DNA from 4 places in the Streptomyces sp. NBC_01166 genome. Region 3 is predicted to be linked to each of the others. Evidence: riboswitches for the same ligand, from Rfam matches in the RefSeq annotation. Region 3 holds a riboswitch; each other region holds the start of a gene.

Region 1 (5,860 bases), 2.4 Mb from region 3:
CTCCACGGCCCGGCGCAGGGCGTCCAGGACCTCCTCGGGGTAGGTCCGCTCCACGAAGCGGGTCCCCGCCGGTACGGCGATGAGGTCGGCCTCCTCCAGGCGGTCCAGGCCGTAAGGGGTGCTGATGGTGAACCCGGCGTGCGTCCGCAGCACCGGACCCTCGGCCGACACGACCGCGAAGTCATGGACCGGCAGCCCCTCGTCCGAGCGGTCGAGTCCGAACACCTCGCACAGGACGCCGAGTTCGAAAGGGTTGACCTCGTCGAGCAACAGGGCGGCGACATTCTTCAGCATGACGACAGTGTGGCAGCATTTCGATGGTGTGTGACAGTCCTGCCACTGCCGGAATCCGGGCGCGAGGACGACAGTAGAGCCATGAACACATTCCTGAGCTACCTGGCCATAGCCGCACTTTTCGCCCTCGTCCTGCTGCCCGCCCTCCTCGGCCTCGCACGGGAGCGCAGGATCGACCGCGAACTGAGGGACGCGCAACGGGGCCGGGGGGAAACACCCCCGGAAACGGCAGGCGCCGCGCAGCCGCTCACGGCCACGCGGCGCCCGTACATCAGGTCCTGGGCGCGGATCTAGAAGTCGTCGTCGAAGCCGACCGAGCCCTCCACCGCCACCTGGTACGCGGAGGGGCGCCGCTCGAAGAAGTTCGTCAGCTCCTGCACCCCCTGGAGCTCCATGAACGAGAACGGGTTCTCGGAACCGTAGAGCGCGGGGAAGCCGAGCCGGGTGAGCCGCTGGTCGGCGACGCACTCCAGGTACTGGCGCATCGACTCGGTGTTCATCCCCGGCAGGCCCTCGCCGCACAGGTCGCGGCCGAACTGCAGCTCCGCCTCGACGGCCTCCCGCAGCATGTCGGTGACCTGCTGCCGGAGCTCGTCGTCGAAGAGGTCCGGCTCCTCCTTGCGGACGGTGTCGACGACCTCGAAGGCGAAGTTCATGTGCATCGTCTCGTCACGGAACACCCAGTTGGTGCCCGTGGCGAGACCGTGCAGCAGACCGCGCGAACGGAACCAGTAGACGTACGCGAACGCGCCGTAGAAGAACAGCCCCTCGATGCACGCGGCGAAGCAGATCAGGTTGAGCAGGAAGCGCCTGCGGTCCGCCTTCGTCTCCAGCCGCTCGATCTTCTCGACCGAGTCCATCCACCGGAAGCAGAACTGCGCCTTCTCGCGGATCGAGGGGATCTCCTCGACCGCGTCGAAGGCCGCCGCACGGTCCTCCGGGTCGGGCAGATAGGTGTCGAGCAGCGTCAGATAGAACTGGACGTGCACGGCCTCCTCGAACAGCTGACGCGACAGGTAGAGCCGCGCCTCGGGCGAGTTGATGTGCTTGTAGAGCGTCAGCACCAGGTTGTTGGAGACGATCGAGTCACCCGTCGCGAAGAACGCGACCAGCCGGCCGATCATGTGCTGCTCGCCGGCTGAGAGCTTGGCGAGGTCGGCGATGTCGGAGTGCAGGTCGACCTCCTCCACCGTCCAGGTGTTCTTGATCGCGTCCCGGTAGCGCTCGTAGAAGTCCGGGTAGCGCATGGGACGCAGGGTCAGTTCGAAGCCCGGGTCGAGCAGGTTCTTGTTCTCGGACGTGGTCATTACTGGCAGGCCTCGCAGGACTCGGGGTTTTCGAGGGAGCAGGCGATCGCGTCCGCGTCGGGAGCCGTCGCCTGCTGTACGGGAACGGTGGCGGTGGCGGCCTTGCCGGACGCCGCGCGGGCGATCCGGGTCGCCGGGCGCGACCGCAGGTAGTACGTCGTCTTCAGCCCCTGCTTCCAGGCGTACGCGTACATCGAGGAGAGCTTGCCGATCGTCGGCGTCTCCAGGAAGAGGTTGAGCGACTGGCTCTGGTCGAGGAACGGCGTACGGGCGGCCGCCATGTCGATCAGGCCGCGCTGCGGGATCTCCCACGCCGTGCGGTACAGCGCCCGCACGTCCTCGGGGATCCAGGCGAAGCCCTGCACGGAGCCGCTCGCCTCGCGCAGCGCCTCACGGGTCCGCGCGTCCCAGACGCCGAGCCTCTTCAGCTCGTCCACCAGGTAGGCGTTGACCTGGAGGAACTCTCCGCTGAGCGTCTCGCGCTTGAAGAGGTTGGAGACCTGCGGCTCGATGCACTCGTACACCCCGGCGATCGAGGCGATCGTCGCCGTCGGCGCGATGGCGAGCAGCAGCGAGTTGCGCATGCCGGTCTTCGCGACCCGGGCGCGCAGTGCGTCCCAGCGCTCAGGCCAGTTCAGCTCGGTGTCGTAGTGGTCCGGGTGCAGTACGCCGCGCGCCGCGCGGGTCTCGGACCAAGCGGGCAGCGGGCCCGACCGCTCGGCGAGGTCGCAGGAGGACTCGTACGCGGCGAGCATGATCCGCTCGGAGATCTTCGTGGACAGCGCGCGGGCCTCGGGGGAGTCGAACGGGAGGCGCAGCTGGAAGAAGACGTCCTGGAGGCCCATCGCGCCCAGGCCCACCGGGCGCCAGCGGGCGTTGGAGCGGCCGGCCTGCTCGGTCGGGTAGAAGTTGATGTCCACCACGCGGTCGAGGAAGGTCACCGCCGTGCGGACGGTGGCGTCCAGCCGCTCCCAGTCGATGGTGCCGTCGGCGACGAACGCGCCCAGGTTGACCGAACCCAGATTGCAGACGGCCGTCTCGCCGTCGTCGGTGACTTCGAGGATCTCCGTGCACAGGTTCGAGGAGTGCACGACGCGGCCCGGCTCGGCGGTCTGGTTCGCCGTGCGGTTGGAGGCGTCCTTGAACGTCATCCAGCCCTGCCCGGTCTGGGCGAGGGTCCGCATCATCCTGCCGTACAGCTCCCGGGCCGGCAGGGTCTTGCGGGCCAGCCCCTTTGCCTCGGCGGCGCGGTAGGCGGCGTCGAACTCGTCGCCCCACAGGTCCACGAGCTCGGGGGCGTCGGCCGGGGAGAACAGCGACCACTCCGTGTCCGCGTCGACGCGGCGCATGAACTCGTCCGGGATCCAGTGCGCCAGGTTGAGGTTGTGCGTACGCCGCTGGTCCTCGCCGGTGTTGTCGCGCAGCTCCAGGAACTCCTCGATGTCCGCGTGCCACGTCTCCAGGTAGACGGCTGCGGCACCCTTGCGGCGGCCGCCCTGGTTCACCGCGGCGACCGAGGCGTCGAGCGTCTTCAGGAACGGCACGATGCCGTTGGAGTGCCCGTTCGTGCCGCGGATGAGCGAACCCCGGGCGCGGATACGGGAGTAGGAGAGCCCGATGCCGCCCGCGTGCTTGGAGAGGCGCGCCACCTGGTGGTAGCGGTCGTAGATCGAGTCCAGCTCGTCCAGCGGCGAGTCCAGCAGGTAGCAGGACGACATCTGCGGGTGGCGGGTACCCGAGTTGAAGAGGGTGGGGGAGGAGGGCAGGTAGTCGAGCCGGTTCATCAGGCCGTACAGCGCGGCCACTTCCTCCAGAGCCCGCTCGGAGGTGTCCTCGGCGAGCCCGGCGGCGACGCGCAGCATGAAGTGCTGCGGGGTCTCGACGACGTCGCGGGTGAGCGGGTGGCGCAGCAGGTACCGGCTGTGCAGAGTCCGCAGCCCGAAGTAGCCGAAGCGGTCGTCGGCGCCGTCGGCGAGCGCCTGGTCGACGAGCGCGTCGAGGGCGGCGGCGTGCAGCGTGACGAACTCGGCCGTACGGTCCGCGATCAGGCCCTCGCGATGTCCGACGGCGACCGACGCGGAGAAGGAGACAGCGCCCTGGCCGGCGGCCTCGTCCGCGATGGCCCGGGTGAGGAGCCGGGCGGCGAGCCGGGAGTAGGCGGGGTCCTCGGAGATCAGGCCGGCGGCGGCCTCGGTGGCCAGCGAGCGCAGCTCGGCCTCGTCCGACCGGGCGTTGCGGCCGCGCAGTGCGGCGGCGGCCACCCGTCCGGGGTCGGTGTCGGGCAGATCGGCGGTGAGGCCGGTCAGGGTCCGCAGCAGTGCGGTCCCGGGCGCGTCGGTCGTGCGGCCTTCGGATTCCGTGACTGAAACCGGGTCGGCTGGCGCGATGGTCACTGGGGCTATCCCTCGCTCGGCTCGGGGCCTGCGGGAGCGGGGCAGCCGGGCACGGCGGCGCCCGGGGAAGGGCAGCACGGCGCGCGGCGTCCACCGGCCCTCCGCGGGGCCCGGACGTATCGGCACCCGGTTCGGTCGAGCCGGGCGCACTGTCGACAGGTCTTCGGACTTCGGGATGCGGATAAGCACACCGATCACACCGTTGCGGGACAGTTCCGGATTCTCACCGGATTCCCCTGCGGCGACAGCGAGGTCGAGCATACATGTGGGGGCTCCCGATTGGAGAAGCCCCCACATCTTGTGTCGTGAAGGGTCAGAGCTCCAGGCGGAATGTCAGGAGCGCGAGGCCCGGCAGCGGGTACCAGTCCCGCTCCGGAGTCCGTACGAAGCCGAGGCGGCGGTAGATCCGATGGGCGCCCAGCATGGCGGACTGCGTCGACAGGACGATCCCGGAGAGCCCTCCGGCGGCCCGTGCCCGCTCGATACAGGCCCGTACGAGCGCCTCGCCCGCGCCCCGCCCACGGGCCTCCGGAGAGACGGCCAGCATCCGGAACTCGGCCTCGTCCTCCCCGGCGATGTCCGCCCACGGGGTGCCCGGCGCGACGTAGGTGACACCGCCCAGCAACCGGCCGTCGGCGTCCAGCGCGACCAGCACCTCGGCCTCGGCGGCCCGCCGCCCGACCGCGCGGAGCTGCTCCAGGTACGGGTCGTCGGCGCCGAAGTCCAGGAGTCCGTCGCCCAGATACGCCTGCGCGGTGATCTCGCCCAGCTCCTCGAACTGGGTGTGCCGGGCCGGCCTGATCGATACGTCCATGGGCGGCAGTCTGCCCCAGGCGCCGGGTGCGGCGCGCCCCGGTTTCGGAGGCCGACGGCCCCGGGAGCCCGGCCCTGACACGACTCCGTCCCGGCAGGGAGACCCTGCCGGGACGGACGTTCGTGCCTCGGAGCGACCGCTGTGGGATCAGTGGCCGCCGGGTGCACCCACCGTGGCCGGCGGGAGCTCGACCTTGACGCCGGGGTCGCCCGCGTCCGCCGTGTAGTCCGACGGGGAGGTCTCGTCCACACCGGCCGGCGCCTTCACCGCGTTGAGGACGACGGTCAGCACGAGCACGACGACGACGTTCAGCACGAACGCGGTGAGACCGATGTAGCCGATCTCGCCGAGCCCCGGGATCTCCTTCGAGGATCCGCCGAAGTGCTTCTGGGTCGGGCTGGCGACGCCGTACGCGGCCGCCGTGCCGTAGATCATGCCGACCGCCCAGCCGGCGATCAGGGCCCAGCGGTGGAACCACCGGGTGAAGAGGCCGCCCACCAGGGCCGGCATCGTCTGGAGGATCCAGATGCCGCCCAGCAGCTGGAAGTTGATCGCGACCGTCTTGTCCATGGTGAGGACGAAGGCGAGCGCGCCGACCTTGACCAGCAGCGAGACCAGCTTGGACACCTTGGTCTCCTGGGCCGGGGTCGCGTCCGGCTTCAGGAAGTCCTTGTAGATGTTGCGGGTGAAGAGGTTCGCCGCGGCGATGGACATGATCGCGGCGGGCACCAGGGCGCCGATGCCGATCGCGGCGAAGGCCACACCCGCGAACCAGTCCGGGAACATGTTCTCGAAGAGCTGCGGAATGGCGAGCTGGCCGTTGTCGACCTTGATCCCGGCCGCGATCGCCATGAATCCGAGCAGTGCCAGCAGACCCAGCATCAGCGAGTACAGCGGCAGGATCGTGGTGTTGCGCCGGATCACCTCACGGCTGCGGCTGGAGAGCGTCGCCGTGATCGAGTGCGGGTACATGAAGAGCGCCAGCGCCGAGCCCAGGGCCAGGGTGGCGTAACCCCACTGGCCGGAGACCCCGGGCGCGAGCCCGGCCACCG
Region 2 (5,860 bases), 7.3 Mb from region 3:
CGCTGGACGCCGCAGTCCTGGGCGACGTGCTGCGCCACGCCGTGGCATCGGCCGCCGTGACCGTCGGACGGGCGGGCGCCCTGCCTCCCGACCAGGAGGAGCTGGCAGCGGCCCTTACCGGCGTGCCGGTCCCGGAGCCGTAGACCGTCCAGCGGTGTCCTCGCCCGCACCACGGTCGTTGATTTCGTTATGACCGTGACCCTTACCGACACCGCCCCACCGTCCACCACCGAACTGCTGACCGGCGTCATCCTCGGTCCGGAATTCCGCCGAGAGCACGGATTCTGGCAGCGGCTGATCAGCACAGAACCGTTCCGCCGCCCCGTCGGCGGAACGCCAGAAGAGCGACTGGACCTCGCCTACGACCGGTTGCGGATCCTCAACCTCTCCCTCGACAGCGGAGCGCGCCTCGCCGCCGATCCCCGCGCGCTGGCCGCCCTGCACGCCTGGCTCGGCCCGGTGGACCCCGCGCTGACCACCGTGGCGGGCATCCACTACAACCTCTTCCTCGGCAGCCTCCTCGACCACGACTGCGCCGGCCGCCGCGACCTGTCGGACTATCTGTCGATGCGGCGCATCGGCACCTTCCTCTGCACGGAAGTGGCACACGGCAACAACGCCGCGGCCATGGAGACCACCGCCACCTACGACCGTGAGCGGGACGGCTTCGTCCTGCACACCCCGAACCCGGGCGCGCAGAAGTTCATGCCCAACACCAGCCCGGCGGGCGGAGCGAAGTCCGGCCTGGTCGCCGCCCGTCTGGTGGCCGACGGCTCCGACCACGGGGTACGCCTCTTCCTCGTGCCGCTCACCGACGACGCGCAGGCGCTGCCCGGTATCCGGGTGCGGCGGCTCCCGGCCCGGATGGGCAGCCCGGTGGACCACTGCCTGACCTCGTTCGACCGGCTCTTCGTGCCACGGGACGCCCTGCTGGGACCGGCCGGGGAGGGCGACGCGCCAGAGGAGTTCAGAACGGAGCCGGGGGACAGGCGGCGGCGCTTCCTCACCTCCATCGGGCGGGTCACCCCCGGCCGGATCTCCATGAGCGCCTGCGCGGCGGGCTCGGCCCGCGCGACCCTGGCGGTCGCCGTACGCTACGGCGGCCACCGGATGATCTCCGGCTCACGGGGCGCCCCACCGGTGCCGGTGAACGCCCACCGGACGCACCACGGTCCGCTCGCCTCGGCCATGGCCATGGTCTTCGCCATGAGCCTGCTGTACCGCAGGGCGCAGGAACGCTGGGAAGCCTGTACGGACGAGCGCGCCCGGACGGACGCGGTGCGACTGGTCGATGTCGCCAAGGCGTGGATCACCTGGCGGGCCCGCGATGTCATCGTCGAGAGCCGTGAACGCTGCGGCGCGCAGGCGCTGCTGGAGAACAACGGCATGACCGAACTCGTCACGGGCGTGGAGGGGGCCATCACCGCGGAGGGCGACAACATCGCCCTGTACGCCAAGGCGGCGGCCGACATGCTCTTCGCCGCCGACCCCGGCGGTGACGACGCCCCGGACCGGGCCCCGCACCCCGGGGACCTCGCCGACCCGTACTTCCTGGGCCGGCTCCTCGCCTCGGTCCAGGACATCTGGTTCGCCCGGGCCAGGGTCCGTGCGCTGCGGGCCCCCGACGCGGACACCCTCGGCCGGTGGAACGCGGCCTCGGGTCCCGCCCTGCGCGGGGTCGAGGCCTACGCGTACCGGCAGGCCGCCGAGGCCTACGCCGAGGCCCGCGCGACGTTGCCCGAGGGGGCGGCCAAGGACCGGCTCGGGGAGCTGGAGCGGCTGTTCGCCCTCGAATGGGTGTCCCGCAACAGCGGCGACCTGCTGGCCGCCGGCCTCCTGAGCACCGCTCAGGTGGACGCCCTGCCCGAGGCCGTCGAGGAGCTCCTCACGGCCGTCGCCGCGCACGCCCCGGAGCTGGCCGACTCCTTCGCGCTGCCCGAGGAACTGCTCGCCGACTGGCCGATCGCCGGGCCCGGCTATGCGGACGCGTACGACGATCCCGGGGGCCCGTGGAACACCCGCCCGGCGGACGCCCGATGAGCGCCGGAGGCAGGGGGCGGGCTGTCTGCTGCCGCCTGGGCGAGCACCTGGAGATCCTGGGACTGCGCGCCGTCCTGCTCGCCTACTGGGGCACGACGTCCGTGCTTGCCCGCCGCGGCGGGAAGCCGCAGGCCGACGGCGGCGAATCGGTTCGCCCCAAGGGCTGACCCGCCTGACGGCCGGCCGGTACGGAGAGGGAGAAGCCCCCCGCCGTACCGGCCACGGCCCGCGAGGCCGCCCCGCGCCGCGTGATAGCTTGCAGACGCCAGTCACACTCCACGTGGAGTCAGGGAATCCGGTGCGAATCCGGAGCTGACGCGCAGCGGTGAGGGGGACGGGCGGGGCCACAGCCACTGGGACACCCTCGGGTGCACCGGGAAGGCGCCCTGTCCGGACGAACCCGAGTCCGAAGACCTGCTGGCAACCGCTTCCGCACCGGGAGCGGAACTCCGTACGGGCTCCGCGCATGAGCCCAGAGAACGCCGAGGTCTCCGTGCCGCTCATAGCCAGCACCGTACGCCGAACAGCCCTTCTCATCGCGGGACTTGTCCTTCTGACGGCCTGCGGCGGAGATGGGAGCACTCCCGACGGCGCAGCACGGGACGCCGCAGGCGACGGCTTCCCCGTGACGCTCAAGAACTGCGGCCGTACGGTGACCGTCGAGGCGGCACCGCGTCACGCCGTCTCCCTCAACCAGGGATCGACGGAGATCCTGCTCTCCCTGGGTCTCGCCGACAGGCTGGCCGCCACCGCGACCTGGACGGACCCGGTGATGAAAGGTCTGGAGAAGGACGAATCCACGGTGAAGCGCCTCGCCGAGAACCAGCCCTCCTCCGAGAAGGTCCTCGCCGAGGAACCCGACTTCGTCAGCGCCTCGTTCGAATCCACCCTCGGCAAGGGCGGGGTGGCGTCCCGCGACCAGTTCGAGGAGCTCGGCGTACCCACGTACCTCGCACCCTCCGACTGCGCGGGCAAGGACAACACCGGCAGCAGTGACGGCTCCCGCTCCGAGCCCCTGACCATGGACCGCGTCTACGGCGAAGTACGCGACCTGGCCAAGGTGTTCGGCGTCCCGGAGCGGGGCGAGAAGCTGGTGAAGAGCCTCCGCGGCCGCGTCGACAGGGCGACCGCGGACATCGACGCGTCCGGCACCACGATGCTCTACTGGTTCGCCAACTCCGAGGCCCCGTACCTGGCCGGGTGCTGCGGCGCCCCCGGCATCATCACCGAGGAGCTCGGCGCGAAGAACGTCTTCGACGACACCCACGAGGAATGGCCTCAGATCAACTGGGAGACCGTCGCCGACCGGAACCCCGACGTGCTGGTCATAGGGGACCTGACCCGGAAGTCGCAGACGGCCGAGAGCGCAGCGAAGAAGATCGAGTTCCTGGAGTCCAACCCCGCCACGAAGAACATGGACGCCGTCCGGCACAAGCGGTACGTCCTGCTGAGCGGCCAGGCGATGAACCCGACCATCCGGACCGTGGAGGGCGTGGAGCGCGTCGCGGCGGGGCTGCGCTCGTTCGGGCTCGCGGGGTGACGAGGACCGAACGCGCCCCGGACGTACGGGCGGAGCAGCCGTCCGCGGCGCTGACCGCCCCCGGAGCCCGGATCCTGCGCGACGGCGTCCTGTGGAGCGCGGGGGTCGCCCTGCTGCTCCTGTCCGTCGCGGTCGCCGTCACGATCGGACCCGCCCGTATCTCCGTCCCGGACGTCTGGTCCGCGGTGGCCTCGCACCTCGGCCTGGGAGGCGGGCGGCTGACCCCGATCCGGGACGGCATCATCTGGAACCTGCGCATGCCCCGCACCCTGCTCGCCGCGGTGTGCGGGGCCGGGCTCGCGGTGTGCGGCACCGTGATGCAGTCGCTGCTGCGCAACCCGCTCGCGGACCCCTTCGTCCTCGGCGTCTCCTCCGGGGCGTCCACCGGGGCGGTCGTGGTCGTCGTCCTGGGTGTCGGCGGCGGAGCGGTGTCGGTCTCCGGCGGCGCGTTCGTCGGGGCGCTGTGCTCGTTCGCCCTCGTCCTGCTGCTCAGCCACACCCTCGGCGGATCCACCGACCGGGTCGTCCTCTCCGGGGTCGCGGCCATGCAGCTCTTCTCCGCGCTCACGTCCTTCGTCGTGATGACCGCCGCCGACGCCGAGCAGACCCGGGGCGTGCTCTTCTGGCTGCTCGGCTCGCTGAGCGGGGTGGGCTGGAGCGATGTATGGATGTGCTCGGCCGTGCTGGCCGTGACGCTGCTGATCTGCCTCGGCCACGCTCGTACGCTCGACGCCTTCGCCTTCGGCCAGGACGCCGCGGCCGCCCTCGGGGTGCACGTGGGGCGCACCCGGATCGTGCTGCTCTGCGCCACCGCGCTCCTGACGGCGGCGCTGGTCAGCTCGGCGGGCGCCATCGGCTTCGTCGGCCTCGTCCTGCCGCACGCCGCCCGGGCGCTGACGGGTTCGGGGCACCGGCGGCTGCTGCCGGTGACCGCCCTCGCCGGAGCCGTGTTCCTGGTCTGGGTCGACACCCTTGCCAGGACCGTCCTCGACCCGCAGGAGGTCCCGGTCGGTGTGGTCACCTCCCTCATCGGGGTGCCCGTCTTCGTCTTCATCCTCCACCGCACCCGGAGGAGCGCGTGAACCGGACAGCGGTCCCCGGCGACGGCCTGCGGGCCGACCGGGTCAGCAGGGAGGCCGGCGGGCGGCTCGTCCTCGACGGAGTGAGCATCGCGCCGCCGCCCGGCACCACCGTCGGGCTCCTGGGGCCCAACGGCTCCGGCAAGACCACGCTGCTGCGGGTGATGGCGGGCGTACTCGCCCCCGGCGCCGGCGTCGTCACCCTCGACGGCCGCACGCTCGCCGAGACCGGCCGGCGAGGCGTGGCCCGCCGCGTGGCCGTCGTCGACCAGCACGCGGTCACGCAGGTCGACCTGAGCGTGCTGGACGTCGTACGCCTCGGCCGCATCCCGCACCGGCGGGCCTGGTCCGCGCCCGGGCCCGAGGACGACGCCGCCGTGCGCGAGGCCCTGGCGCGCACCGGGCTCGCCGACCGTGCCGCACAGTCCTGGCACACCCTCTCGGGTGGTGAGCGGCAGCGGGTGCAGATCGCCCGCGCCCTCGCCCAGCAACCGCGTGAACTCCTGCTGGACGAACCCACCAACCACCTGGACATCCAGCACCAGCTGGAGCTGCTCTCCCTGGTCACCGCGCTGCCCGTCACCGCGGTGGTCGCGCTGCACGACCTCAATCTGGCCGCCATGTTCTGCGACCGGGTCACGGTCATGAAGGAAGGCCGGGTGGTCGTCGGCGGAACGCCCTCGGAGGTGATCACCGAGGAACTCATCGCCGATGTCTACCGGGTACGCGCGGTGGTCACGCCGGAAGGGCCCGACGGGCGCCCCTCCGTGCGGTTCCTGCCGGGAGAGGCCGTCCACCGGCGGCAGTGCGACGAGAGGGCGGGCCCGTGAACCACCCGGGTCCGCCCCTCGCTTCTGTCGCGCGGCCTTTCGCCGCTGTGTGAGGGGTCAGCGACGACGTCCCTGGCCGAACTCGCCGCCCATGTCCTTGCCGCTGCCCATGTCGTCCTTGCCGTCCGCGTAGTCGATCTTCTCCTTGCGGAGCTCGGCGGAGACTTCCTTCTGCTCGGTGACCTTGCTGGTTTCGAGACGGACCCGTTCCACGGGGACAGCCTCCTTGCGGACGGTGGCTCGTTCGGCGTGCAGGGTGACTTCGACGTCCTGTTCGCCGAGGTCGTTCGTGCCCTTCACACCTGTGACCTTCTCGCCCGGCTGCAGAGGCTCGCGCACCACGCGCACCTCCTCGTGGGACACCGGCACCG
Region 3 (5,860 bases):
GCCTCCGCGACCCTGGAGTACGCGCTGTCCGACGCGATGCTCGGGCAGATGGCGAAGGAACTCGGCCACGACGAGGACGCCGCACGCTATGCGGAGCGGGCGCAGAACTACCGGAAGATCTTCGACAGTTCGACGGGCTTCTTCCGCGCACGGGACGCTAACGGCGCCTTCACCGGCCCCGCCGACCCGGCGCAGAGCGAGGGCTTCCACGAGGGCACGTCCTGGCAGTACCAGTGGCTCGTCCCGCAGGACCTGCCCGGCATGGTCTCCCTGATCGGTGGCACCGAGTCCGCCAACGAGCGGCTCGACTCGTTCTTCGCCTACGAGCAGTTGCTGCAGGACCCGGCGAAGACCGCCCGCGAGGTGTGGGTGAACGGGCCGTACGACTACTACAACGCGGACAAGTACAACCCTCAGAACGAGCCCGACCTGATCGCCCCGTACACCTACCTCTCCACGGGGCAGCCCTGGAAGACGACCGACGTGGTGCACGCCGCGCTCACGCTCTTCACGGACACCCCGACCGGCATGACCGGGAACGACGACCTGGGGACGATGTCCGCCTGGAACGTCCTCTCCTCGATCGGGATCTTCCCGGTCCAGCCGGGCACCGACACCTGGGGCCTGTCGACCCCCGTCTTCGAGCGGGTGGACCTGACCCTCGACCGGCGCTACTACCCCAAGGGCCGCCTGACGGTGAAGGCTCCGGGCACCTCCGACTCGGCGCGCTACATCCAGGCGGCGCGGACGGACGGCGCCGCGTACGGGAAGACCTACCTGACCACCGAGGACATCCGCGGCACACGCGACCTGTCCTTCGAGGTCGGCACGGAGCCCTCCCGGTGGGGCACCTCGGCGGACGCGGCACCGCCCGCCCTCAAGTGATCCACTGAACAACCTCTGTCCGCAGCCGGACCGGCCGGGGCGCACCCAGCGCCCCGGCCGGTCCGGGTCGTCAGGACGCCCGGAGCTCGCCCCGCACGGTGCGGGCCGCGGTCACGAGGTTCTCCAGCGACGCTCGGGTCTCCGGCCAGCCACGGGTCTTGAGCCCGCAGTCCGGGTTGACCCACAGCCGCCCGGCGGGGATCGCCTTCAGGCCGGTGCGCAGCAGCTCGGCGGCCTCCTCCGCGCTCGGCACGCGGGGCGAGTGGATGTCGTACACGCCGGGTCCCGCCTCCCGCGGATATCCGTGCTCCGCCAGCTCGTGGGCGACCTGCATGTGGGAGCGGGCCGCCTCCAGGCTGATCACGTCGGCGTCGAGGTCGTCGATGGCCCGGACGATGTCACCGAACTCGGCGTAGCACATGTGGGTGTGGATCTGTGTGTCCGCCCGCACCCCGCTGGTGGTGAGCCGGAACGCCTCGGTCGCCCAGTCGAGGTAGGCCTGGCGGTCGGCGGCGCGCAGCGGCAGCGTCTCGCGCAGTGCGGGTTCGTCCACCTGGATGACGGAAGTCCCCGCGGACTCCAGGTCGTTCACCTCGTCACGCAGGGCGAGGGCGACTTGCCGGGCGGTGTCACCGAGGGGCTGGTCGTCGCGGACGAAGGACCAGGCGAGCATCGTGACCGGCCCGGTGAGCATGCCCTTGACCGGACGGCCGGTGAGGGACTGGGCGTACGTCGTCCATCCCACCGTCATCGGCCCGGGGCGGGAGATGTCCCCGGCCAGGACCGGCGGACGGACATAGCGGGTGCCGTAGGACTGGACCCAGCCGTGCTGGGTCGCGAGGTAGCCGGTCAACTGCTCCGCGAAGTACTGCACCATGTCGTTGCGTTCGGCCTCACCGTGCACCAGCACGTCCAGGCCGGTCTCCTCCTGGAAGGAGATCACCTCCTGGATCTCCGCCTTGATGCGCTCCTCGTACGCGGCCGCGTCGATGCGGCCCGACCGCAGAGCGGCGCGGGCGGTGCGCAGTTCGGCGGTCTGCGGGAACGAACCGATGGTGGTCGTCGGCAGCAGGGGCAGGCCGAGGTGCGCGCGCTGCACCGCCGCCCGTTCCGCGTACGGCTGGGAGCGGTGGGCATCGGCGTCGGTCACCGCGGCGGTCCGGGCGCGGACGGCCGGGTCCCGGGTGACGGGGGAGTGGGCGCGGGAGGCCAGGTCGGCCCGGTTCGCGGCGAGTTCGGCCGCGATCGCTCCGGTGCCCCGGTCCAGGCCCCTGGCGAGGGTGACGACCTCGGCGGTCTTCTGCCGGGCGAAGGCCAGCCAGCGCAGGACCTGAGGCTCGATGTCCCGTTCGGCTGACGTGTCGAGAGGGACGTGCAGCAGCGAGCAGGAGGACGCCACGTCGATCCGTCCGGCGAGCCCGAGCAGGGTTCCCAGGACGGAGAGCGACTTCTCGAGGTCGTTGATCCAGATGTTGCGCCCGTTGACGACCCCGGCGACCAGGCGCTTGCCGGGGAGCCCGCCGACGGCGGCCAGGGCGTCCAGATTCGCGGCTGCTGCCTCCGTGAAGTCCAGCGCCAGCCCTTCCACCGGGGCCTTGGCCAGAACGGGAAGGGACTCGCCGAGCAGGCCGAAATAGGAGGCCACGAGCAGCTTGGGCCGGTCGGTGAGCGTTCCGAGCCGGTGGTAGGCGTGCTCGGCGGCCTCCAGCTCGGCCCGGCCGCGGTCCTGGACGAGTGCGGGCTCGTCGAGCTGTACCCACTCGGCCCCGGCCGCCCTGAGGTCGGCGAGTACCTCGGCGTACACCGGCAGCAGACGGTCCAGGAGTGTGAGCGGGTCGAAGTCCGCGGCCACACCGGGGGCGGGCTTGGCGAGGAGCAGGTAGGTCAGCGGACCGACCAGGACCGGCCGGGCGGCCAGCCCCAGGGCGACGGCCTCCTCGAGCTCGGCGACCTGCTTGGCGGAGTCCGCGGTGAAGTCGGTGTCAGGGCCCAGCTCCGGGACCAGATAGTGGTAGTTGGTGTCGAACCACTTGGTCATCTCCAACGGGGCGACGTCCTGCGTGCCGCGAGCCATCGCGAAGTAGCCGTCGAGTGCGTCGGCGGCGACCGCCTCCCGGTGGCGGCCGGGGACCGCTCCGACCATCACGGTGGTGTCCAGCACATGGTCGTAGTACGAGAAGTCGCCGGTCGGGACCTCGTCGATGCCGGCATCGCTGAGCTGCTGCCAGTTGGCACGGCGGAGTTCGGCGGCGGTGGTACGGAGGGCGTCGGCGGTGACCCGGCCCTTCCAGTAGCCCTCGACGGCCTTCTTGAGTTCCCGGTTCTGTCCCTGCCGGGGGTAGCCGTACACAGTGGACCGCGCTGCCGCGGTCGCGTGTTCGTCGGTCACGGAGATCTCCTTCGCGAGATGAATCCCTGAGATCCCGGGGACGGGACGAGGGCGCGAAGGGGCGACGTAACGGACGGGACCGTGTCGACCGACGCGGTGATCCGACCGGTATGTACGCCGACCCGCCCTCGAGGTCACCGGGATGTCCGCGCGCGTTCGTTCGCGCGCGGGCAGATGGCAGGTCTTCGGACTCGCGGGCACGTCCTGCGTGAGGACACCTAATGGCCGTCGCTTCCCAGGTCCGGTACGTCGGACCCAGTGCGTATGACGGCGGTCGTTCCCGCTCACCGCTGCGGGGCAGTCCCGGAATTCCACCGGGTTCCCTCTTGCGACGCGCCCCGCCTGGCGGACGGGGGCGAACCAGCTGCACCCACCAGCCTACGGGGCCGTACGAGGACGCGGTGCGCCAGGTCCAGGATGCGGATGGTGCCGGCGCCGGCTCAGACAGGACCCGTGTTCCTGGCCCATACGCGCTGAACGGCCCGGTAGTCGATCAGCGTGACGCCCTCCCGGGCCACCGCTTCCCGGGCCTCCGGCGACGTGAGGAACTCGTGGTCCGTACGCCGCACATGGTGGTCGCCGTCGGTGCTCCGTGACTCCTGGCCGGCGAGACCGGGATGGACCGCCCATTCGCTGAGTCCGGCCGGCAGGTCGTGGAGCAGCCGGCCGTAACGGGCCGCCTTGTCCTCGACCGGGAGGGAGAAGCTGTCGAGGAAGTCATGGTCGATCACGGGCAGTCCTCTTCGCCGCATGGCCCGCAGCCCCGGCTCCAGCCAGACGCGGACGGCGAGGCCGTACTCCGCGGCCAGCCCCACGGTCAGGTCGAGGATGTCGTCGCGGCCTCCGTCGGCCAGGCAGTGAAAATCCAGGTGGGTGGGCATGAGGCCCGCATCGGCGACGGCGTCGATCTGCGCGCGGAACTCGGTCTCGACCTCGTCGGGCCGGACGCGGCCGAGCAGGGCGGACCGCCCTGCGGTCGTCGGCTCGAAGAAATTGCCCGCCGGGTCGAGCAGGGAGGGAACCCTCTCCCTGGCCGTCAGGGGGCCCCAAGGACGGTCGGGCGTCTCGCACACCATGGTGAGGTGGAGCCCGAACGGAATCCCCGGCCTTCGCCGGAGCAGCCGCATCGCGTCCGGGGCCGCCGGACACACGGTCATGAGGCTGCATGAGCCGGCGATCCCCTCCTCGATCGACTCGATCACCCCCGCGTTGACCGCGGGGCACATGCCGAAGTCGTCGCAGTTGACGATCAGCAGGCGGGCATCGGCCGGGAACCCGAGAAGCCGGTTCCACCGCGCCGGCGACGTCATGATCGCGGGTTCGACGCCTTCTTCATCCATGCCCGCAGTCTGTTCCCCGTCCTGAGGTTGTGCACACGGATTTCGTCGAAGCGCTTCGACTGAATCTCTCGGGGAGTCGCGGAATGTGTCCGAGGCTTGCTCCGTGGAACTCCGTTCCCTCGAACTTCTCGCATGTGAACCCGAGTCCTGACGGGTCTATTGACACGCCTACGCCGGGCTGCCATCTTCGAAGCGTTTCGACGATCATGGCCTTGGGACGCCGTCCTGGCCCGAGCCTGAGGACAGCCCGTGGTGCTCTTCGACAATCCCGTGATACCCGGCTTCAGCCCGGATCCGAGCATCTGCCGCGTGGGCGAGGACTACTACGTGGCGACGTCCAGCTTCGAGTACGTACCCGGGGTACCGCTGTGGCACAGCCGGGACCTGGTGCACTGGCGGCTGATCGGACACGCCCTGGACCGCCCGTCGCAGCTGGCCCTCCCCGACACGGCTCCGTCGTCGTGCGGGGTCTACGCCCCCACGCTGCGGCACCACGACGGCCGCTTCTGGATGATCACGACCGTGGTCGCCGGTGCGGGCAACGTCCTGGTGACCGCCGAGGACCCCGCAGGTCCGTGGTCGGACCCCGTGCGGGTCGGCATACCCGGCATCGATCCCGATCTGGCCTGGGACGACGAGGGGGGCTGCTGGTGCGTGTACTCCGACGGCGGGATCCGGGGGGTGCGTATCGACCCGGAGACGGGCGAACTGCTCGGCGAGCCGGTGGAGATGTGGTCGGGGAGCGGGCTCCAGTACCCCGAGGGCCCGCATCTCTACAGGATCGGCGACTGGTGGTACCTGCTGCTGTCGGAGGGCGGAACGGAACGCGGGCACGCGATGTCGCTCGCCAGGTCCCGCTCGCTGCCGGGGCCCTTCGAACCGCACCCGGACAACCCCGTCCTCTCCCACCGCAGTACCGGACACCCGGTGCAGAACACCGGCCACGGCGATCTGGTGCAGGCGCACGACTCCACCTGGTGGATGGTGCTGCTGGGCACCCGGCCCCGCGGGGACACCCCGGGGTTCCACGGCATGGGACGGGAGACGTTCCTGGCGCCGGTGCGGTGGGAGGGCGAGTGGCCGCTGCCGGGGCCGCTGGAACTCCGCGCGGAGGCTCCCGGCCTGGCTCAGCACCCCTGGCCCGCCGAGCCGCACCGCGACGACTTCGACTCGCCGGTGCCGGCACCCTGCTGGGTGACGTTGAGGCGCCGCGATCCGGCTGACGCACGCCTCGACGAGCGGCCGG
Region 4 (5,860 bases), 5.9 Mb from region 3:
GTGTCGGGAGAGACGAAGGTATGGCCGCCGGGCACCTGGTCGATCACCGGGCCGACCACCGCGTGGACACCGCGGGCGGCCAGTCCGTACGTACCGGGGCGCAGCGCGGGGAAGGAGCGGGTCAGAGTGATCTGCCCGGCCGCGGTGGCGTGCACGGTGAGACGGCGGTCGGCGGGGAAGGGCCGTGGCGAGGGCGCCCCGAGGGCGGCGTCGCTGGCGTAGCGGCCGGCGGCGACCGCTGCCGCGCCGACGCCGAGGATCGAGGTTGCGGCCACTGCCGCCGCTGTTGCCGGGCGCACGGCTCCAGTGTCCTGGGCCGGGGCGCCGTTGGCCAGTGGGCAGGGGCCGTACGGCGCGGCGCCGGGCTCAGCCGCGCTGGCCGTAGCCCTTCAGGGCGTCCTGGACGTCGTGCAGCTGGGCCGGGGTGAGGAGGCTCGGGCTGTGGCCGGGCACGGAGCTCGCGGTGAGCCAGAGCCTGCACATCCATTCGAGCTGGGCGGTGCGGTCGTAGGCCTCGTCGAGGGTGCGCCCGTAGGTGACGGTGCCGTGGTTCCGCAGCAGGCAGCCGGTGCGGTCGCGCAGGGCGGCCAGCATGTTGTCGGCGAGCTCCGGCGTCCCGTAGCGCGCGTAGGCGGCGGTGCGGACGGGGCCGCCGAGCAGGGCGGCGGCGTAGTGGATGAGCGGCACCTCGGGGACGAGGGTGGAGACGGCCGTGGCGTGCACGGCGTGGGTGTGGACGACCGCCGCGGCGTCGCTGCCCCGGTAGACGGCCAGGTGGAGGGGGAGTTCGCTGGTCGGGACCAGGTCGCCGAGGACCTGGCGTCCTTCGAGGTCGACGGCGACGGCGTCCCCGGGGCCGAGCCGGTCGTAGGGCACCCCGCTGGGGGTGACCAGGACGATGTCGCCCACCCGGGCCGACACATTGCCCGAGGTTCCGACGACCAGGCCGTCCGCCGCCGTCCTCCGTGCCGTCGCGACGACACCGGCCCACGCCTGTTCGACAGCACGCTCATCCATGTCACCCATACGGGGATCCTAGAGTCACGTGACCGATGTCTCCCCGACGGACTGAATCGGCATCGGTCAAGATCCCCCACATCGGGCGGCACCGGGCCCCGCACCGGCGGCCGCGGTCCGGCCCACCCCTGGCGCACACAAGCGGAACCGGTGCACACGGTTGGGGTCACCGTGCCGCCCTGCCCAGTTCATCTTCCGTTCACCCTGGTTGCTTACGTTCCACGTGCCAATGACGTCGAACGATTGCCTGGGTAAATGGAACACATCACGCTGCTGCTCGCGATCGTGATCGTGACAGCTCTCGTGTTCGATTTCACGAACGGTTTCCACGACACCGCCAACGCGATGGCCACCACCATCTCGACCGGCGCTCTCAAGCCCAAGACAGCGGTGGCCATGTCCGCCGTTCTCAACCTCGTCGGCGCGTTCCTGTCGGTGGAGGTCGCCAAGACGATCTCCGGCGGGATCATCAACGAGAACGGCCTCAGAACCGAGGTCATCTTCGCGGCGCTCGTCGGCGCGATCCTGTGGAATCTGCTGACCTGGCTGGTCGGCCTGCCCTCCAGTTCCTCCCACGCACTCTTCGGCGGCCTCATCGGCGCCGCGGTCATGTCGGCCGGCTGGTCCTCGATCAACGGCGGCACCGTCGTCACCAAGGTCCTGCTGCCCGCGATCGCCGCCCCGGTCGTGGCCGGTCTCGCCGCGCTGCTGGCCACGAAGCTGACGTACCGCCTGAACCGGAAGATCACCGACGAGGCGCAGCTGAAGTCGACCGCCAAGGGGTACCGCGCCGGCCAGATCGCCTCGGCCGGTCTCGTCTCTCTCGCCCACGGCACCAACGACGCGCAGAAGACCATGGGCATCATCACCCTGGCCCTGGTCACCGGTGGCGTCCTCTCCCCCGGCTCCAACCCGCCGGTCTGGGTCATCGCCTCCGCGGGTATCGCCATCGCGATGGGCACCTACCTCGGCGGCTGGCGCATCATCCGCACCATGGGCAGCGGCCTCACCGACCTGCGTCCGCCGCAGGGCTTCGCGGCCCAGACCAGTGCGGCCACGGTCATCCTGGCCTCCTCGCACCTCGGCTTCTCCCTCTCCACCACGCAGTCCTGCTCCGGTGCCGTCATGGGCGCGGGCCTCGGACGCAAGGGAGGCGTGGTCCGCTGGTCCACCGCCACCCGGATGTTCGTCGCCTGGGGCCTGACCCTGCCGGCCGCCGGTCTGATGGGCGCGGGCGCCGAGTTCCTGACCAAGCAGGGGCCCTGGGGCGTCGGGGCGGTCGCCGTCCTTCTCGTCGCGGGCTCCGGCGCCATCTGGCTGCTGTCGCGCCGCAAGCCGGTCGACCACACCAACGTGAACGCGGAGGCCGAGCCCGCGGGCGTCGTCACCACCGCCATCTCCGCGGTCAGCCCGCCGCCGGCCGGTGTCGTCGTACCGGAGCTCAAGACCACCATCTCGGCCCCGGCCACGACGGCCGGAACCCCGGCCGACCCGGCCACGGTGTAAGGACGGATCCGCATGAACATCGACTGGGCAGCTCTCGCGTCCGTCTTCGGCGTCAGCCTCGTGGTCACCGTCGCACTGGTCGGCCTCTTCACCCTCGGCATCACGGGCATGGCCCGGCAGACGTCGACCGCGCAGGGCGGCGGCGGTGGCAACGGCCTGGTGCGCACCGGCGCGTACGCCTGCTTCGGGCTGTGCGCGGCGGCGGTCGCGTACGGGATCTATCTGATCGTCGCCTGACCGCTCCCACGCGGGTTCCCGCACCGGGCCGGACACACCACGTGTGTCCGGCCCGGTGTGCGTCTGAGCACATTGAAGCCTCGCAGGTCAGCGGCAGGTTGACGGGCATTCACGGGGCATGGTGGACTGCCGGAGCCATTTAGGCCGGCCGGCACATGGGGGGCGGGTGAAGGAGCGGGCCTGGGTGCGTGCAGCTGCAAGGCGGAGGATTGAGGCAACGCGGAGCGTTGTTGATTGACGCCAACGCCGCAGAGTGCGTGCCCAGGCCCGCGACGCCGCCCCCATGTGCCGGCCGGCCTTACGGCGACAGGAGAGGAAGCCGGTGCGAATCCGGCGCGGTCCCGCCACTGTCACCGGGGAGCAGCCTCCACACGGAAGTCACGGCCCGCCACCGCGGGCTGGAAGGCCGGAGGAACTGCGGATCCGGAAGCCAGGAGACTCTCGTCGCCGGTCACGTCGAACCAGGGCGCGGACCCTGAGTGAGGACATACGCCATGTCTGGCTGCCCTGCGTCGGTCGCTTCACCACCTGTCACGAAGGTCCTCCGAGGCGCGACGGCCGGCTGAGCGGTGCGAGCCGACCGCATCTTCGCGTACGGAGCCGCCGCCGGCCTGATCGCCGACCTGCTGTTCGGTGATCCCCGGCGTGGTCACCCCGTCGCCGCCTTCGGACGTGCGGCGGCGGGCGCCGAGCGCCGCCTGTGGCGCGACCACCGCGGCTGGGGCGCCTTGCACACGCTCGTCTGTGCCGGGAGTGCCACGGGCGCCGCCGCCCTGGCCGCGCGTGCCGCCCGGAACCGTCCCGCCGCCGCCGTGGCGCTGACCGCCGCCGCCACCTGGTCCGTCGTCGGGGGCACCTCGCTGGGGCGCGAGGCCCGCGCCATCGGCAGGGCGCTGGCCGCCGGGGACATCGAGTCGGCCCGGGAGCGGCTTCCGCATCTGTGCGGCCGCGACCCGCAGTCGCTGGACGGGCAGCAGATCGCCCGCGCCGTGGTGGAGTCCGTCGCCGAGAACACCTCCGACGCCGTCGTGGGAGCCCTCGTGTGGGGCGCGCTCGGCGGAGTGCCGGGACTGGTCGCCTTCCGGGCCGTCAACACCCTCGACGCCATGGTCGGGCACAAGTCGCCCCGCTACCGGCGCTACGGCTGGGCGTCGGCACGGCTCGACGACGTCGCCGGCTGGCCCGCGGCCCGGCTCACCGCCGTGCTCGCCGTGGCCGCCGGGGGGCGCCCGCGCGAGGCGGTCCGGGCCTGGCGGGCGGACGCGGACAGGCATCCCAGCCCCAACGCGGGCCCGGTGGAGGCCTCGTTCGCGGGGGCGCTCGGCGTACGTCTCGGCGGCACCCTCGCGTACGGCGGGCGGGTCGAGCACCGGCCGGTGCTCAACGGCGAGGCCGGCCGGGACGTGCGGGTCACGGACATCGAACGCGCGGCGCGGCTGTCGCGCCGGGTGAGTGTGCTGGCCCTCGTCGTGTGCGCGGCGGGGCGGTCGGCCATGGGACGGAGAGTCGGATGAGCGGCGGGCTGCTGGTCGCGGGGACCACCTCGGACGCGGGGAAGAGCGTCGTCACGGCAGGGATCTGCCGGTGGCTGGTGCGCCGGGGGGTGAAGGTCGCGCCGTTCAAGGCGCAGAACATGTCGCTGAACTCGTTCGTCACCCGGGAGGGGGCGGAGATCGGCCGCGCCCAGGCGATGCAGGCGCAGGCCGCCCGGGTGGAGCCGTCCGCGCTGATGAACCCGGTGCTGCTCAAGCCGGGCGGCGACCGGTCGAGCCAGGTCGTCCTGATGGGGAAGCCGGTCGGCGAGATGAGTGCGCGCGGCTACCACGGCGGTCGCCAGGAGGCGCTGCTGGGGACGGTCGTGGACTGTCTGGAGCAGCTGCGGGGCACGTATGACGCCGTGATCTGTGAGGGGGCGGGCAGTCCTGCCGAGATCAATCTGCGGCGCACGGACATCGTGAACATGGGCATCGCCCGGGCCGCGGGCTTCCCCGTGCTGGTGGTCGGCGACATCGACCGGGGCGGTGTGTTCGCCTCGTTCTTCGGCACGACGGCGCTGCTGAGCCCCGAGGACCAGTCGCTGGTCGCGGGTTACCTCGTCAACAAGTTCCGCGGTGACGTGTCGCTGCTGGAGCCCGGTCTCGACATGCTGCTCGGGCTCACGGGGCGGCGGACGTACGGGGTGCTGCCGTACGCCCACGGGCTGGGCATCGACGAGGAGGACGGGCTGCGGGTCTCGATGCGCGGCACCGTACGGGAGTCGGTCGTGGCGCCGCCGCACGGCGAGGACGTGTTGCGGGTCGCGGTGTGCGCCGTGCCGCTGATGTCGAACTTCACCGACGTGGACGCGCTGGCGGCCGAGCCGGGTGTGGTGGTGCGGTTCGTGGACCGGGCGGAGGAGCTCGTCGACGCGGACCTCGTGATCGTGCCCGGGACACGGGGCACCGTGAAGGCGCTGGCGTGGCTGCGCGAGCGGGGGCTGGCCGACGCGCTGGTGCGGCGGGCCGCGGAGGGCCGCCCGGTGCTGGGGATCTGCGGAGGGTTCCAGGTGCTGGGCGAGCGCATCGAGGACGACGTGGAGTCCCGGGCCGGGCTGGTCGAGGGGCTCGGACTGCTGCCCGTCCGCGTCCGTTTCGGCCGGGAGAAGGTCCTGGGGCGGCCCGTCGGGTCGGCGCTCGGGGAGCCGGTGGAGGGTTACGAGATCCACCACGGGGTCGCCGAGGTGAGCGGCGGCGAGCCGTTCCTGGACGGGTGCCGGGTGGGCTCGGTCTGGGGGACGCACTGGCACGGTTCGCTGGAGAGCGACGCGTTCCGGCGGGCGTTCCTGGGCGAGGTCGCGCGGGCCGCGGGGCGGCGGTTCACCGCGGCGCCGGACACGAGCTTCGGGGCGTTGCGGGCGGAACAGCTGGACCGGCTGGGGGATCTGATCGAGGAACACGCGGACACGGACGCGTTGTGGCGGCTGATCGAGACCGGCCCGCCGCAGGGGCTGCCGTTCATCCCGCCGGGTGCGCCGCCCGCGCCCGGTCATGCAGTTGTGGTTGCGACAGAGGAGGCCCTGTGAGTACGCCCTATCCCTTCACCGCCATCGTCGGACAGGACG

What was found. A riboswitch is a leader RNA that binds a small molecule or an ion and turns the genes downstream of it on or off. The one in region 3 is predicted to bind cobalamin.
Region 1: linked by a shared signal. The riboswitch ahead of OG379_RS25840 (ribonucleoside-diphosphate reductase subunit alpha) and the one ahead of metE (5-methyltetrahydropteroyltriglutamate--homocysteine S-methyltransferase) in region 3 are both predicted to bind cobalamin.
Region 2: linked by a shared signal. The riboswitch ahead of OG379_RS03250 (ABC transporter substrate-binding protein) and the one ahead of metE (5-methyltetrahydropteroyltriglutamate--homocysteine S-methyltransferase) in region 3 are both predicted to bind cobalamin.
Region 4: linked by a shared signal. The riboswitch ahead of OG379_RS09410 (cobalamin biosynthesis protein) and the one ahead of metE (5-methyltetrahydropteroyltriglutamate--homocysteine S-methyltransferase) in region 3 are both predicted to bind cobalamin.

Annotation. Positions count from the first base shown of each region.
Region 1 is NZ_CP108613.1:5,576,058-5,581,917, forward strand. Features, by position in the region: gene OG379_RS25825 (GlxA family transcriptional regulator) at 1-294, opposite strand, end outside; gene OG379_RS25830 (hypothetical protein) at 376-588, shown strand; gene OG379_RS25835 (ribonucleotide-diphosphate reductase subunit beta) at 585-1,601, opposite strand; gene OG379_RS25840 (ribonucleoside-diphosphate reductase subunit alpha) at 1,601-3,994, opposite strand; cobalamin riboswitch at 4,131-4,267, opposite strand; gene OG379_RS25845 (GNAT family N-acetyltransferase) at 4,308-4,808, opposite strand; gene mctP (monocarboxylate uptake permease MctP) at 4,956-5,860, opposite strand, start outside.
Region 2 is NZ_CP108613.1:646,642-652,501, reverse strand. Features, by position in the region: gene OG379_RS03265 (carbohydrate kinase) at 1-143, shown strand, start outside; gene OG379_RS03260 (acyl-CoA dehydrogenase) at 190-2,040, shown strand; gene OG379_RS03255 (hypothetical protein) at 2,037-2,207, shown strand; cobalamin riboswitch at 2,290-2,477, shown strand; gene OG379_RS03250 (ABC transporter substrate-binding protein) at 2,507-3,580, shown strand; gene OG379_RS03245 (FecCD family ABC transporter permease) at 3,631-4,662, shown strand; gene OG379_RS03240 (ABC transporter ATP-binding protein) at 4,659-5,489, shown strand; gene OG379_RS03235 (PRC and DUF2382 domain-containing protein) at 5,547-5,860, opposite strand, start outside.
Region 3 is NZ_CP108613.1:7,956,415-7,962,274, forward strand. Features, by position in the region: gene OG379_RS35995 (GH92 family glycosyl hydrolase) at 1-885, shown strand, start outside; gene metE (5-methyltetrahydropteroyltriglutamate--homocysteine S-methyltransferase) at 956-3,274, opposite strand; cobalamin riboswitch at 3,433-3,654, opposite strand; gene OG379_RS36005 (carbohydrate deacetylase) at 3,715-4,614, opposite strand; gene OG379_RS36010 (glycoside hydrolase family 43 protein) at 4,864-5,860, shown strand, end outside.
Region 4 is NZ_CP108613.1:2,027,697-2,033,556, forward strand. Features, by position in the region: gene OG379_RS09390 (alpha/beta hydrolase) at 1-299, opposite strand, end outside; gene OG379_RS09395 (class II aldolase/adducin family protein) at 367-1,026, opposite strand; gene OG379_RS09400 (anion permease) at 1,273-2,523, shown strand; gene OG379_RS09405 (hypothetical protein) at 2,536-2,760, shown strand; cobalamin riboswitch at 3,072-3,201, shown strand; gene OG379_RS09410 (cobalamin biosynthesis protein) at 3,330-4,274, shown strand; gene OG379_RS09415 (cobyric acid synthase) at 4,271-5,821, shown strand; gene OG379_RS09420 (putative cobaltochelatase) at 5,818-5,860, shown strand, end outside.